DNA from 2 places in the Oceanobacillus sp. FSL K6-2867 genome. Region 2 is predicted to be linked to the other one. Evidence: a T-box and tRNA genes for the amino acid it is inferred to sense, from the RefSeq annotation. Region 2 holds a T-box; the other holds one or more tRNA genes.
The links. A T-box is a leader RNA that pairs with one kind of tRNA and senses whether it is charged. The one in region 2 lies ahead of ileS (isoleucine--tRNA ligase), so its partner is inferred to be a tRNA-Ile.

Region 1 (7,567 bases), 2.1 Mb from region 2:
CATACAGCCAGGGTGGTATCCCACGGATGCCTCACCGTAAGCTAGCGCTCACGAGTCCAAGGCTCCCACCTATCCTGTACAAGCTGCACAGACATTCAATATCAGGCTACAGTAAAGCTCCACGGGGTCTTTCCGTCCTGTCGCGGGTAATGCGCATCTTCACGCATAGTATAATTTCACCGGGTCTCTCGTTGAGACAGTGCCCAAGTCGTTGCACCTTTCGTGCGGGTCGGAACTTACCCGACAAGGAATTTCGCTACCTTAGGACCGTTATAGTTACGGCCGCCGTTTACTGGGGCTTCGGTTCAAAGCTTCGGGCTAAAAGCCCTAACCCTTCCCCTTAACCTTCCAGCACCGGGCAGGTGTCAGCCCCTATACTTCGCCTTTCGGCTTCGCAGAGACCTGTGTTTTTGCTAAACAGTCGCTTGGGCCTATTCACTGCGGCTCCTCCATAAAGGAGCACCCCTTCTCCCGAAGTTACGGGGTCATTTTGCCGAGTTCCTTAACGAGAGTTCTCCCGCTCACCTTAGGATTCTCTCCTCGCCTACCTGTGTCGGTTTGCGGTACGGGCACCTATGATCTAACTAGAGGCTTTTCTTGGCAGTGTGAAATCAGGAACTTCGGTACTAGAGTTTCCCTCCCCATCACAGCTTGAAATTGCCAGACGGATTTGCCTATCTGACTTTCTCACTGCTTGGGCGCACCTATCCATCAGTGCGCATTCCTTATCCTTCTGCGTCCCCCCATCGCTCAAACAATCATGAGGTGGTACAGGAATATCTACCTGTTGTCCATCGCCTACGCCTTTCGGCCTCGGCTTAGGTCCCGACTAACCCTGAGAGGACGAGCCTTCCTCAGGAAACCTTAGGCATTCGGTGAAAGAGATTCTCACTCTTTTTTCGCTACTCATACCGGCATTCTCACTTCTAAGCGCTCCACCAGTCCTCACGGTCTGACTTCACAGCACTTAGAACGCTCTCCTACCATTGTTCGTAAGAACAATCCGCAGCTTCGGTGATACGTTTAGCCCCGGTACATTTTCGGCGCAGAGTCACTCGACCAGTGAGCTATTACGCACTCTTTAAATGATGGCTGCTTCTAAGCCAACATCCTGGTTGTCTGGGCAACTCCACATCCTTTTCCACTTAACGTATACTTTGGGACCTTAGCTGGCGGTCTGGGCTGTTTCCCTTTCGACTATGAACCTTATCACCCATAGTCTGACTCCCAAGTAAAAGTAACTGGCATTCGGAGTTTGACTGAATTCGGTAACCCGGTGAGGGCCCCTAGTCCAATCAGTGCTCTACCTCCAGTACTCTATTTCTTGAGGCTAGCCCTAAAGCTATTTCGGAGAGAACCAGCTATCTCCGTGTTCGATTGGCATTTCACCCCTACCCACACCTCATCCCCGCATTTTTCAACATACGTGGGTTCGGGCCTCCAGTCAGTGTTACCTGACCTTCACCCTGGACATGGGTAGATCACACGGTTTCGGGTCTACGACCGCATACTCATTCGCCCTATTCAGACTCGCTTTCGCTGCGGCTCCGTGTCTTCCACTTAACCTTGCATACGATCGTAACTCGCCGGTCCATTCTACAAAAGGTACGCCGTTACCCATTAACGGGCTTCGACTACTTGTAGGCACACGGTTTCAGGTTCTATTTCACTCCCCTCCCGGGGTGCTTTTCACCTTTCCCTCACGGTACTGGTTCACTATCGGTCACTAGGGAGTATTTAGCCTTGGGAGATGGTCCTCCCGGATTCCGACGGAATTTCACGTGTTCCGCCGTACTCAGGATACACTCCGGAGAGAATTCCTTTTCAATTACAGGGCTCTTACCTTCTTTGGCTGACCGTTCCAGGTCGATTCGTTTAAAGAATTCCTTGGTAACTCCAATGGAATGTCCTACAACCCCAGAAAGCAAGCTTTCTGGTTTGGGCTCTTTCCGTTTCGCTCGCCGCTACTCAGGAAATCGATTTTTCTTTCTCTTCCTCCGGGTACTGAGATGTTTCAGTTCCCCGGGTCTACCTCATGCACCCTATGTATTCAGATGCATGTACTGTTCCATTACGAACAGTGGGTTCCCCCATTCGGAAATCCCCGGATCAAAGTTTACTTACAACTCCCCGAGGCATATCGGTGTTAGTCCCGTCCTTCATCGGCTCCTAGTGCCAAGGCATCCACCGTGCGCCCTTATTCACTTAACTAAGTTACAGTAAATAAGCGTACTAATTATTAGCCTTGCTTTACATTAAAAATATTGATGTCGTTGTTACTCTTATTTAGTTTTCAAGGTACAAAAATGGAGCCTAGCGGGATCGAACCGCTGACCTCCTGCGTGCAAGGCAGGCGCTCTCCCAGCTGAGCTAAGGCCCCGTAATATAAAATATTTTAATAGATGGTGGGCCTGAGTGGACTCGAACCACCGACCTCACGCTTATCAGGCGTGCGCTCTAACCAGCTGAGCTACAGGCCCATCTATTTTAAGTATAAGTGAAAGAAATTGATCTCTCAAAACTGAACCAAACAACACAGTATGTCGGGCCTACAGGATGTAGGTCATGCCGATATTGCCACAGGACGTGGCGATCTTAATCGGCCTTCCTTAACCCGTAGGGTTCCGTAATAATCCTTAGAAAGGAGGTGATCCAGCCGCACCTTCCGATACGGCTACCTTGTTACGACTTCACCCCAATCATTAGTCCCACCTTCGGCGGCTGGCTCCAAAAGGTTACCTCACCGACTTCGGGTGTTACCAACTCTCGTGGTGTGACGGGCGGTGTGTACAAGGCCCGGGAACGTATTCACCGCGGCATGCTGATCCGCGATTACTAGCGATTCCGGCTTCATGTAGGCGAGTTGCAGCCTACAATCCGAACTGAGAATGGTTTTATGGGATTGGCTTGACCTCGCGGGTTCGCTTCCCTTTGTTCCATCCATTGTAGCACGTGTGTAGCCCAGGTCATAAGGGGCATGATGATTTGACGTCATCCCCACCTTCCTCCGGTTTGTCACCGGCAGTCACCTTAGAGTGCCCAACTAAATGCTGGCAACTAAGATCAAGGGTTGCGCTCGTTGCGGGACTTAACCCAACATCTCACGACACGAGCTGACGACAACCATGCACCACCTGTCACTCTGTCCCCGAAGGGAAAGCTCTATCTCTAGAGTTGTCAGAGGATGTCAAGACCTGGTAAGGTTCTTCGCGTTGCTTCGAATTAAACCACATGCTCCACCGCTTGTGCGGGCCCCCGTCAATTCTTTTGAGTTTCAGCCTTGCGGCCGTACTCCCCAGGCGGAGTGCTTAATGCGTTAACTTCAGCACTAAGGGGCGGAAACCCCCTAACACCTAGCACTCATCGTTTACGGCGTGGACTACCAGGGTATCTAATCCTGTTCGCTACCCACGCTTTCGCTCCTCAGCGTCAGTTACAGACCAGAGAGTCGCCTTCGCCACTGGTGTTCCTCCACATCTCTACGCATTTCACCGCTACACGTGGAATTCCACTCTCCTCTTCTGTACTCAAGTCCTCCAGTTTCCAATGACCCTCCACGGTTAAGCCGTGGGCTTTCACATCAGACTTAAAAGACCGCCTGCGAGCGCTTTACGCCCAATAATTCCGGACAACGCTTGCCACCTACGTATTACCGCGGCTGCTGGCACGTAGTTAGCCGTGGCTTTCTGGTTAGGTACCGTCAAGGCTGGGTCAGTTACTACCCAACTTGTTCTTCCCTAACAACAGAGTTTTACGATCCGAAAACCTTCATCACTCACGCGGCGTTGCTCCGTCAGACTTTCGTCCATTGCGGAAGATTCCCTACTGCTGCCTCCCGTAGGAGTCTGGGCCGTGTCTCAGTCCCAGTGTGGCCGATCACCCTCTCAGGTCGGCTACGCATCGTCGCCTTGGTGAGCCGTTACCCCACCAACTAGCTAATGCGCCGCGGGCCCATCTGTAAGTGACAGCCGAAACCGTCTTTTATCTTCTCACCATGAGATGAAAAGTATTATCCGGTATTAGCTCACGTTTCCGCGAGTTATCCCGATCTTACAGGCAGGTTGCCCACGTGTTACTCACCCGTCCGCCGCTCATTCCACAAACATCACCTCAGATGAGGGTCAGTTTGCTTCCTGCGCTCGACTTGCATGTATTAGGCACGCCGCCAGCGTTCGTCCTGAGCCAAGATCAAACTCTCCAAAAAAGTTTGTAATACTTAGCTGTTGTAGAAGCTGACTTCTACTTGTTTTAAAAAGAAAAACGAGTTTCCTTTTTCTTGACATACTGGTTGTTTTGTTCAGTTTTCAAAGATCAATTTATTATAATGTCGTTTTTTGCGACGAAATATAATATAACATGGTATCAATTTGTTGTCAACACGTTTTTACAAAAACTTTTTTCGTTTCGCAGAAAATGTTTTATCAAGCGACAACAGAATTTAATATAGCATAATAAAAACAATTGGGCAATAGGAAAATTTAAAAAATAATAATTATGATTAATCTATATCTTCTATCTATATCTAGACCCTTAAGCTAAATTCATTTCATCACAATAATAAAAACTCCTCACATGTTCCTTATACTTCATGATGAGGAGTTCTCCTACTTACTGATTCTCTTGTCGCTTCGGCATATATTTCATACATTCCTGGTCACTGGCTACACGACGAAGTAATTGAAAAAGGCTGCGGTATCTTTCCCTCATTGCTCGCTTAACCATATGATCAATTCTACTGTCACCCAGATCTAAAAGTAACTCTTCAAGCTCTCTTTTTAATAGATATTCAATTTCTTTTTGTTCCATTTCATTAATCAATAAGCCTAACATTTCATTCACCTCATAACCTTATCTACTATCTAGACAGCCCTATCCGTTACTTTTAACAGTTTCTAAAAGCTGTATCATCTTTAAATGCACTATTTATTTCAGTCCTCTATATACCCGGTCAGAAAAAATTCAGAAAAGGTACATCACAATCATTCGTTTCATGGAGTGAATTTTGTCGGTTGTTCGGTTATCTTCCCATATAGCAGGATAGTATTTCCCGAACTCACACCAAGTGCACACAGTATTAGCCTAATCTTACTATTCCCCGATTTCCACTATTTTCATCCCTGTTTTTGCTAAATTCTTCATTATATCGACTTCATTATAAATCGGATAGGCTTGTTCATATTTCTCCTTCATGCTCATAAACATAAATAGTAATAGTAATGGAGAAACGGGAGGAGAAGTTATGAATCATTTTTACGTTATTGGCTTAAGACGACGAAAAGGCTGGGTTATTATTATTGCACTTGCCCTCTTTACATCTTTACTTATATGGACACAAAGGGATGCTGTTATTTCTGTTTTTTCGAATGAGAAACCAACTGCACTTTCAAAGGGAAACACGGATGAACCAGCTATTGCATTAACCTTTAATATTAGCTGGGGTGAAGAAAGAGCGTTGGATATCTTGGAACAGCTCAAAGATGAAAATGTACAAGCAACATTTTTTGTCAGCGGGGAATGGGCTGAACGTCATCCGAAAATACTGGAGCAGATTTCAGAAGGTGACCATGAGTTAGGAATGATGGGATATCGATATAAAAGCTATCTGGATCAAGATATTGAACAAGTAAGGAAGGATCTACTGTATGCTCGTGATATTTTCAAAAAGCTTGGATATGAGGATGTTAACCTTTTGCGAACACCAAGTGGACATTTCAATGAAGAAGTTATCGAGCTTGCGGAAAGTCTGGATTTCGATGTGATTCATTGGAATATTAATCCGAATGATTGGGAAAATCCTGGAACTTCTGTAATTGTTGATCAGGTAATGAAAGACACTAGCAATGGTGATATTATCTTATTCCACGCTTCCGATGCAGCTAAGCAGACAGCAGAGGCTCTAAAGACGATTTTACCTGGATTAAAAAACAAAGGGTTCCAGCCCGTAACAATTTCAGAGTTAATCAACCAAGCACACGCTGAAACAAATCCCGTTGAATAAAATAAGTTCTAAAAAAACCTCTGACTAAATTTCCATCAGAGGTTTCCTTCATACCTATGCTTTACTAGCTTTTGCTTCTCCTGTTAGCTTGTTCGTCTTTTTTCCTTTTGTTTGCTTATCACCTGCTTTTCTTGTTATGCGATGTAAGGTAAGCAATTGATATGTATTACATGCCAGCAAAGGGCCGATCATTAACCAAGCATAATCACTGCCTTGTACTTGTAATCCGGGAACCCATTCAACTGTTGTAATAACAACCATGAAAAATAGCGCTGGTACAAACGCTTTTGGATTTGTTTCTTTCGCTTTACGTTTGGAAACAATCCAGCCAAATGCCAGCAAGGCTGCAGCACCTAACATATACCAATAAACAGCTACCTCCCCATCAGCTGCTTGATACGGAAAATATACTAAATCAAATAGAACAAATGCAATGACGAGCACTTGGACAGTTGGCCAAAAGGAACGAAACATATTCAATCCCATTCGATGGATAAATAAATAGGCGAAAAAACCAGTCATACTAACAACACTGAAAGTCAGGCCCAGTCCGCCAAAAAACAAAATAAGTCCAACCACTTCGAAAAAATCAAATGGTTTTAAATATGTTGCATAATCTTGAGGCTTTACAAAGAAGCTAACAACAAGACCTGCAATTCCCCCGATGATAAACGTTTTCCATAAAAAATTTACCAAGTTACGACTATTCAATATAAAATCCCCCTACAATCTGCGGCAATGAACAACTTTTCTCATAAAGAAGCACAGCTTCTAATCGCGACTTTGATAGTACATCCTTTATGACATATTCTAACATGAAGCGCTTTATTTTTCCCACTCCAAGTGAATATTTTATAAATTTGTCACTCATATTAAGGATATAGGAAGGAGGTACAATATCACATGTTACGCAAAGTATGTTTAACACTCCTTGCAATATCCTTCATGCTACTTGTTGCATGCAATGGTGAAGGTGGATCCCATAAAGAGGGTGACTATGAGGCAACAAAGAAAATGGTTGTTGATATATTACAAACAGAAGATGGAAAAAAGGCGTTAGCAGAAATAATGTCCGATGAGAAGCTAAAGCAAGAGCTTGTCATTCAATCTGATGTGGTGAAGAAATCAATTAATGAGACCCTTGTATCCGATAAGGGGAAAGAGATGTGGTCGACACTATTTGAGGACCCAAGTTTTGTCGAAGGCTATGCTAAGTCCATGTCAGAAGAACAGCAGAAATTAATGAAAGACTTAATGAATGATGCAGCTTACCAGAAACAAATGCTGGACTTATTACAAAATCCTGAAGTTACCAATCAGATACTCAGTCTCTTAAAAAGTCAGCAGTTTAAAGAGCACTTAGAGGAATCAATCACACAAACGCTCGAAACTCCATTATTCCAAGCAAAAATGCAGGAAATTTTGTTAAAAGCTGCTGAAGAACAGGCTAAAAAACAGGGTGGCCAAGGTTCTCAACAGCAAGGTGGCGGCCAAAGCACCGGTGGAGAAGAGGAAGGTGGCAGTGGAGGAAGTGGAGGCGGTGGCGGGGGAAGCTAGAAACACCCTACG
Region 2 (7,567 bases):
CAATATCCGAAGCATTTGCCCCGCAAGATGAATTTGAAAAAGGATGGTAGTAGTGGATGATTGAAATATTTAGAGTATTAGATTTTGCATTTATGATTTATGGTTATGCATTAATTGTGTATATATTCATGTCATGGTTTCCAGGTGCCAGGGAATCATCATTTGGTCAAATATTGACCAAAATTTGTGAGCCTTACTTAGAGCAATTTCGCAAATTTATCCCACCAATTGGCATGATTGATATTTCGCCAATCGTTGGTATATTTGTACTTCATTTAGCACGGTTTGGATTGCTCCAGTTCTTCCAAATGTTTTTATTTTAGAACAGCGGCAATCAGGAAGATTTTGACGAATTATATGTTAAAGGAAGTAACAAGATGGACATTTACCAGCATTTTAGAAAAGAAGAACAGCCTTTTATTGATCAAGCATTATCGTGGAAGGAACGTGTTGAACAGACATTTCAGCCAAAACTTACAGACTTTCTTGATCCGCGAGAACAGCAGCTTGTTGAAATGCTCGTCGGTTTGAATAACCCCGAATTAAAGCTTGATAAGCATGGCGGTGGATCCGAAACGGAACGTAAACGAATGGTAATTGCTCCTTTCTATGAGGAGATAACAGATGACTCTTTCGAATTGACTTTGCTTCAGGCAACATACCCAGCTAAATTTATTACTATTGAACATCGAGATGTGATGGGAGCTTTTTTATCAATGGGGATAAAGCGTAGAAAGCTAGGGGATATTTATGCGGCAGACGGTCTTATTCAAATAGTACTCGCAGATGAAATCAGTTCATATGTCACTGCAAATCTGACAGGAATAAAAAAAGCAGCTGTTACATTTGAAGAAAAGCCATTCGCATTTTTGAAAAAAAAGCAAGAAAGATGGGTGGAAGCAGACAAAACGGTTTCGTCTTTAAGATTGGATACGGTAATTAAGGAAATTTATCATATTTCTAGAAAAGATGCATCCACTTCCATTGAAAAATTGCAGGTCAAAGTAAATCATAAAGTTGTAGATGACAATAAATTTCAGCTGCAAGAGGGCGATATGATTTCTTTGCGCGGGAAAGGGCGCAGCAAGCTAATTGCTATCAACGGCATGACAAAAAAGGATAAATGGAAAATTAGTGTTGCATCTTTAAAATAAATTACAGGTTTTGCAGGATTTTCTATTTTTTTGTCGAAATTATTAAAAACGGCTTCTTGAAAGTGTGGGTTCAAAGAGGATGAAAAGACAGTGGTTGGCTAGATATGCAACAATCTGGGTCTGCGATTGCTCGACCAATTGAAAAGATTTTTGCAAAGCTGACACCGGCACGTGTTGGCAGCTAGTTGAAGGTCTGCTGGGTCTTGATGCGTCATTTTGCCGGACTTTTTGAACAACCCCTTAAATACAACTTTGAAAAGTTTTCGATTTTATATTAATATATTTATACCTTGAGGAGGTGGCCATTGTGCCATTAACACCATTAGATATTCATAATAAAGAATTCACAAGAAAAATCCGCGGTTATGACGAAGATGAAGTAAATGAGTTCTTGGATCAAGTAATTAAGGATTATGAAACGGTTATTCGTGAAAAAAAGGAATTGGATGAAAAAGTCAAACAGCTGAATGAAAGACTAGGTCATTTTACGAATATAGAAGAAACCTTGAATAAATCCATTCTAGTTGCACAAGAAACTGCAGAAGAAGTGAAAGGTAATGCAACAAAAGAATCCAAGCTTATTATAAAAGAAGCAGAAAAGAATGCAGATCGTATTATTAATGAGGCATTAAGTAAGTCACGCCGTATTTCAATGGATGTAGAAGAATTAAAGAAACAGGCTAAAGTTTTCCGGACAAGATTACGTATGCTTGTACAGGCGCAATTGGACATGCTTGGTACGGATGATTGGGAAGAATTATTTAAAACAGAGCTGGGCGAAGAACTCGATTTGATTGAAAATGAATCTTAAACCTTGACGTTCTTAAGAATTTTACATATAATTCATACAAGATATGCGTCAATTATAATTAACATATAATACGTTGATGGAGAAAGTATAAAAGGATGTGGCTGAAAAGCGAGCCAGGAAATGGTGTGAGCCTGGTTCAGCACACTTTTAGAAAATCACTCTTGAGTATCCATTGTGAACTTTAGTAATGATGGACGGCTTATCCCCGTTACGGATGTCGAGTGAATTTAAAATATTTATTTTAAATTTATAAGGGTGGTACCGCGAGTCTTCTCGTCCCTTTTGGGATGAAGAAGGCTTTTTTGTATTCAAAAGCGAAAGCGCCTGGTGGTAGCCGAATTAAGAATGTAAATACCAGCATATAATTTAAGGAGGAAGGCTAAATGGATTATAAAGAAACATTATTAATGCCAAAAACAGAATTTCCAATGCGAGGAAATTTACCAAATAAAGAACCAAAACGCCAAGAAAAATGGGAAGAAGCAAATCTCTATGAAAAAAGTCTTGAGCGGACAAAAGGAAGACCACTATTCGTTTTGCATGACGGGCCGCCATATGCAAATGGAGATCTTCATATCGGGCATGCCTTGAATAAAATCTTGAAAGATTTTATTACTCGTTATAAATCCATGTCGGGTTACCATGCCCCATATATTCCAGGTTGGGATACGCATGGTCTGCCAATTGAAACAGCTTTAACGAAAAATAAGAAAGTAAAACGTAAAGAAATGAGTGTGGCTGAATTCAGACAGCTTTGTGCAGAATACGCACTCGGACAAGTAGACAGTCAGCGAACTCAATTTAAACAGCTTGGCGTTCGTGGTGACTGGGATAATCCATATATCACATTAACGAAGGATTATGAAGCAGCGCAAATTAAAGTATTTGGAGAAATGGCAAAAAAAGGCTATATCTACAAAGGTTTAAAACCGGTTTATTGGTCTCCATCTTCTGAATCCGCATTAGCAGAAGCAGAAATTGAATACCAAGATAAGCGTTCACCTTCTATTTATGTTGCATTTGAGGTTGTGGATGGTAAAAACTTATTAGATGGCGGAGAAAAAATTATCATTTGGACTACAACACCATGGACCATTCCTGCTAACCTTGGTATCAGTTTGCATCCAGAACTAGAGTACAACGTTGTTGAAGTAAACGGTGAAAAATATGTTCTGGCACATGCTTTACTGGAAGATGTTGCTGAAGAACTTGGATGGGAAAATGTGCAGATCATAAAATCATTTAAAGGTCTTGAAGCAGATCGTATCGTTGCAAAACACCCATTCTATGATCGTGACTCTCTCGTAATGCTTGGTGAACATGTAACAACTGACGCTGGTACTGGTTGTGTTCATACTGCACCAGGTCATGGGGAAGATGACTTCTATGTATCGAAAAAATATGGCATTGAAGCACTTTGTCCTGTTGATGATAAAGGTGTGTTTACGGATGAAGCACCTGGTTTTGAAGGTTTATTCTACGATGCTGCCAATAAATTGGTTACGGAAAAACTGGAAGAAACAGGTTCTCTATTGAAAATGAACTTTATTACACATTCATATCCACATGATTGGAGAACAAAAAAACCAACAATCTTCCGTGCAACAGCTCAATGGTTTGCATCTATTAAAGACTTCCGTCAAGATATTCTTTCTGAAATTAAGGAAGTAAACTGGTACCCAAACTGGGGTGAAACGAGACTTTACAATATGGTGCGTGACCGTGAAGACTGGTGTATCTCAAGACAACGTGCATGGGGTGTTCCAATTCCTGTGTTTTATGGCGAAGACGGTACACCGATTATTACAGATGAAACGGTTAACCATGTGTCTGAATTATTTAAAGAATACGGATCTAACGTATGGTTTGAGCGAGAAGCAAAAGACTTGCTGCCAGAAGGATTCACATCAGAGCATAGCCCGAATGGAACATTCACGAAAGAAACAGATATTATGGATGTTTGGTTTGATTCTGGATCATCTCATGAAGGAGTATTAATGAACCGTGATGATCATCGCAGACCGGCAGATATATATCTGGAGGGAAGTGACCAATACCGCGGCTGGTTTAACTCATCTCTATCCACTGCAGTAGCAGTAACAGGAAAGGCGCCTTATAAAACAATTATTAGTCATGGATTTGTGCTTGATGGTAATGGAAGAAAAATGAGTAAATCACTTGGAAACGTCATTGTGCCATCCAAAGTCCAAAAACAGCTCGGTTCTGATATTTTACGTCTGTGGGTTGCTTCTGTGGATTATCAATCCGATGTTCGTATTTCGAACGATATTTTAAAACAAACATCGGAAGCATATCGTAAAATTCGTAACACATTCCGCTTCCTGCTTGCGAACCTTTCTGATTTCAATCCAGCAACAGATGCAGTAGCTGAGCGTGATTTAGAAGAAGTGGATCGTTACATGCTGCATCGCCTGCAGCAATTGCTTTCTGATGTACGTGAAAGCTATGAAAATTATGAGTATGCACCAATTTTCCATCAAATTCACAATTTCTGTGCGGTTGATTTAAGTTCCTTCTATTTAGACTTCGCAAAAGACGTTCTATATATCGAGGCAGCTGATAATAAACGCCGTCGCAGTATTCAAACTGGCTACTATGAAGTTTTGACAACGTTGGTTAAGCTACTCACACCAATCATTCCACATACTACAGATGAAGTATGGGAATACATCCCAGGTGCGGAAGCAGAGAGTGTACAATTAACGGATATTCCAGAACCAAGAGAAATCGCTGGCATGGATACATTAGCCGCGAAATGGGATCATTTTATGAATGTTCGTGATGATGTACTGAAAGCCTTGGAAGAAGCCCGAAATGACAAGGTTATTGGTAAATCATTGGAAGCTAAAATTACAATTGTTCCAAAAGATGAAGAAACGAAAGAAGTTCTAACAAATATGGAACACTTACATCAATTCTTAATTGTATCGGAAGCAATTTTAAGTGAGAATGATGCATCTGCAAAAGAATATAAGTTTGTTGATGTTGCTGTTGAAAAGCATCCTGGCGAAAAATGTGAACGCTGCTGGGTTGCCTCAGAAACAGTTGGTGAGGATCATGATCATCCAGAACTCTGTTCACGTTGTGCAAATGTAGTCAAAGAGCATTACACCGTATAACCAAATGTGAAATCCCATAATAGCCCTCTTGAAATAAGGGGGCTATTATTATTGAAAAAGTGAAGAATAAAGTATACTATAAAAAAAGACTTCGCAAAGGGTTATAGTTTTTTTACGAATATGGATGAATCGGGGGAAATAAGATGATTTGGTATTACGTCATCGCGCTTTTTATTATTGGAATCGATCAAATTACTAAATGGATAATTGTTAGCACGATGGAAATTGGCGACCGGATAACGATAATTGAAAATTTCTTTTATATAACATCACATCGAAATTCAGGCGCAGCTTGGGGAATTTTGCAAGGTCAAATGCTGTTTTTCTATATTATAACGGCAATCGTTGTTTTGGGTATCATCTATTATATGCAAAAATTTGCGAAAAATGATATGTTCCTTGCGGTTGGTTTAAGCTTTATTCTTGGTGGTGCAATTGGTAACTTTATTGATCGCTTATTCCATCAAGAAGTAGTTGATTTTGCTGATTTCTATATTTTTAACTATAATTTCCCGATCTTTAATGTTGCCGATTCGGCTTTAACAATTGGTGTTATTTTCGTCATTATTGCAACAATTATGGATGAACGAAAGAAAGGAAAGACAAAAAAATGACACAATTTCAACATGAAGTAACAGAGGAACAGAACAAAACAAGAGTTGATAAACTTTTAGCTGCAATAAATCCAGAGCAATCCCGCTCACAAATTCAAGGCTGGATTAGTAAGGGACATGTGCAGGTTAATGAAGAGGTAGTAAAGGCAAATTTTAAATGTGTAACAGGCGATATATTAACATGGTCGATTCCAGAAGTTGAAGAACTGGATATTCAAGCTGAGAATATTCCATTGGAAATAGTTTATGAAGATAGTGATTTACTAGTTGTTAATAAGCCGAAAGGGATGGTTGTTCATCCTTCAGCAGGACATCAAACAGGTACATTAGTGAATGCATTATTATATCATTGTAAGGACTTATCTGGTATCAATGGGGTAGAAAGACCAGGAATTGTCCATCGTATTGATAAAGATACAAGCGGCCTTCTCGTAGTTGCGAAAAACGATAACGCACATGTAAAGCTATCCGAGCAATTAGCAGATAAGCATGTAAAACGTAAGTATGAGGCGATAGTACATGGAGAGATAGGTCATGAATCAGGTGTCATTGATGCGCCGATTGGCAGAGACCCAAAGGACCGGCAAAAAATGGGCATTGTTGATAATGGTAAACCAGCAATTACACATTTCAGTGTTATCAAGCATTTTCCGGACTATACACATGTAGAATGTCGCTTAGAAACAGGTCGTACTCATCAGATTCGGGTACATATGAGGTATATTGGTTTTCCACTTGTCGGTGATCCGAAATATGGACAGCGCAAAACACTTGATGCAGATGGACAAGCACTGCATGCAAAAGTTCTTGGGTTTACTCATCCGCGAACAGGAGAATGGCTGGAATTTGAAGTAGAAGCGCCACGTGTTTTTCAAGCCGTATTGGAAAAGATTAAAAGTATGTATTGACAGATGATAATTTGTTTGTAATAATAAATGAAGATTAAGAATTGAGACCTTTAAATAATAGTCCTGTGAGGCTAAAAAGGAACGGTTTGTTCGTTAGGAATCGTATGTTCAAAACCCTTTTTTTCCTGCAGGAGAAGAGGGTTTTTAGTTTGTATTAAAAACGGGGTGTATTTAAATGAAGAAAAAGACAGAGATATTAGATACAGCTGCTATCAATAGAGCATTAACCAGAATGTCCCACGAAATATTGGAGAAGAATAAGGGGGGCGAAGATATCGTCCTTGTAGGCATAAAAACAAGGGGAGTCCCACTTGCAAAGCGGGTTCACGATAAGATTAAACAAATAGAAGCGATTGAAGTACCGCTTGGTGAACTTGATATTACACTATACCGTGATGATTTGGAAAAAACTACAGCCGATAATGAACCAGAAATTAAGTCAGCAACGATAGATGTAGAGTTAACAGGAAAGAATGTTATTTTGATTGATGATGTCCTTTATACTGGACGCACAGTACGTGCAGCAATGGACGCAGTGATGGATATCGGCAGACCATCAAGAATCCAGCTTGGTGTACTTGTTGATCGGGGACATCGAGAATTGCCGATTCGCGCAGATTATGTAGGAAAGAATATTCCAACCTCTGATAAGGAAATTATAGTCGTTCAACTTGATGAAACAGATGAAGCAGAACATGTTTCAATCTTTGAAAAATAAATAGCTACAACTTTTAATCAAATCCAGAGAGATTTGAAAGGTTGTTTTTGAGAAATACGTGTATACACTACACGTCTACCTCTTTGCAGCCTTTTGCAAAGAGGTTTTTTTATTGCTCTTGAAATAATTTTAAATGGAGCCATTGTTGCTAGTTGAAGAATGATAAACCATAAAGTTAAAGTTCAAGTTCCAGAAAAAATCCTAAAACGTTCACTAAAAGGA

Region 1: it encodes a tRNA-Ile, which carries the amino acid that the T-box ahead of ileS (isoleucine--tRNA ligase) is inferred to sense. The anticodon was not compared.

What each region holds. Positions count from the first base shown of each region.
Region 1 covers NZ_CP150144.1:1,846,262-1,853,828, forward strand. The annotation lists rRNA gene NSQ77_RS09140 (23S ribosomal RNA) at 1-2,211, opposite strand, end outside; tRNA gene NSQ77_RS09145 (tRNA-Ala) at 2,308-2,380, opposite strand; tRNA gene NSQ77_RS09150 (tRNA-Ile) at 2,404-2,480, opposite strand; rRNA gene NSQ77_RS09155 (16S ribosomal RNA) at 2,641-4,204, opposite strand; gene NSQ77_RS09160 (hypothetical protein) at 4,609-4,830, opposite strand; gene pdaB (polysaccharide deacetylase family sporulation protein PdaB) at 5,240-5,998, shown strand; gene NSQ77_RS09170 (KinB-signaling pathway activation protein) at 6,053-6,709, opposite strand; gene gerD (spore germination lipoprotein GerD) at 6,902-7,555, shown strand.
Region 2 covers NZ_CP150144.1:3,907,991-3,915,557, forward strand. The annotation lists gene NSQ77_RS18880 (cell division protein SepF) at 1-50, shown strand, start outside; gene NSQ77_RS18885 (YggT family protein) at 57-323, shown strand; gene NSQ77_RS18890 (YlmH/Sll1252 family protein) at 378-1,154, shown strand; gene NSQ77_RS18895 (DivIVA domain-containing protein) at 1,462-1,965, shown strand; T-box leader at 2,030-2,249, shown strand; gene ileS (isoleucine--tRNA ligase) at 2,349-5,105, shown strand; gene lspA (signal peptidase II) at 5,249-5,719, shown strand; gene NSQ77_RS18910 (RluA family pseudouridine synthase) at 5,716-6,627, shown strand; gene pyrR (bifunctional pyr operon transcriptional regulator/uracil phosphoribosyltransferase PyrR) at 6,803-7,345, shown strand.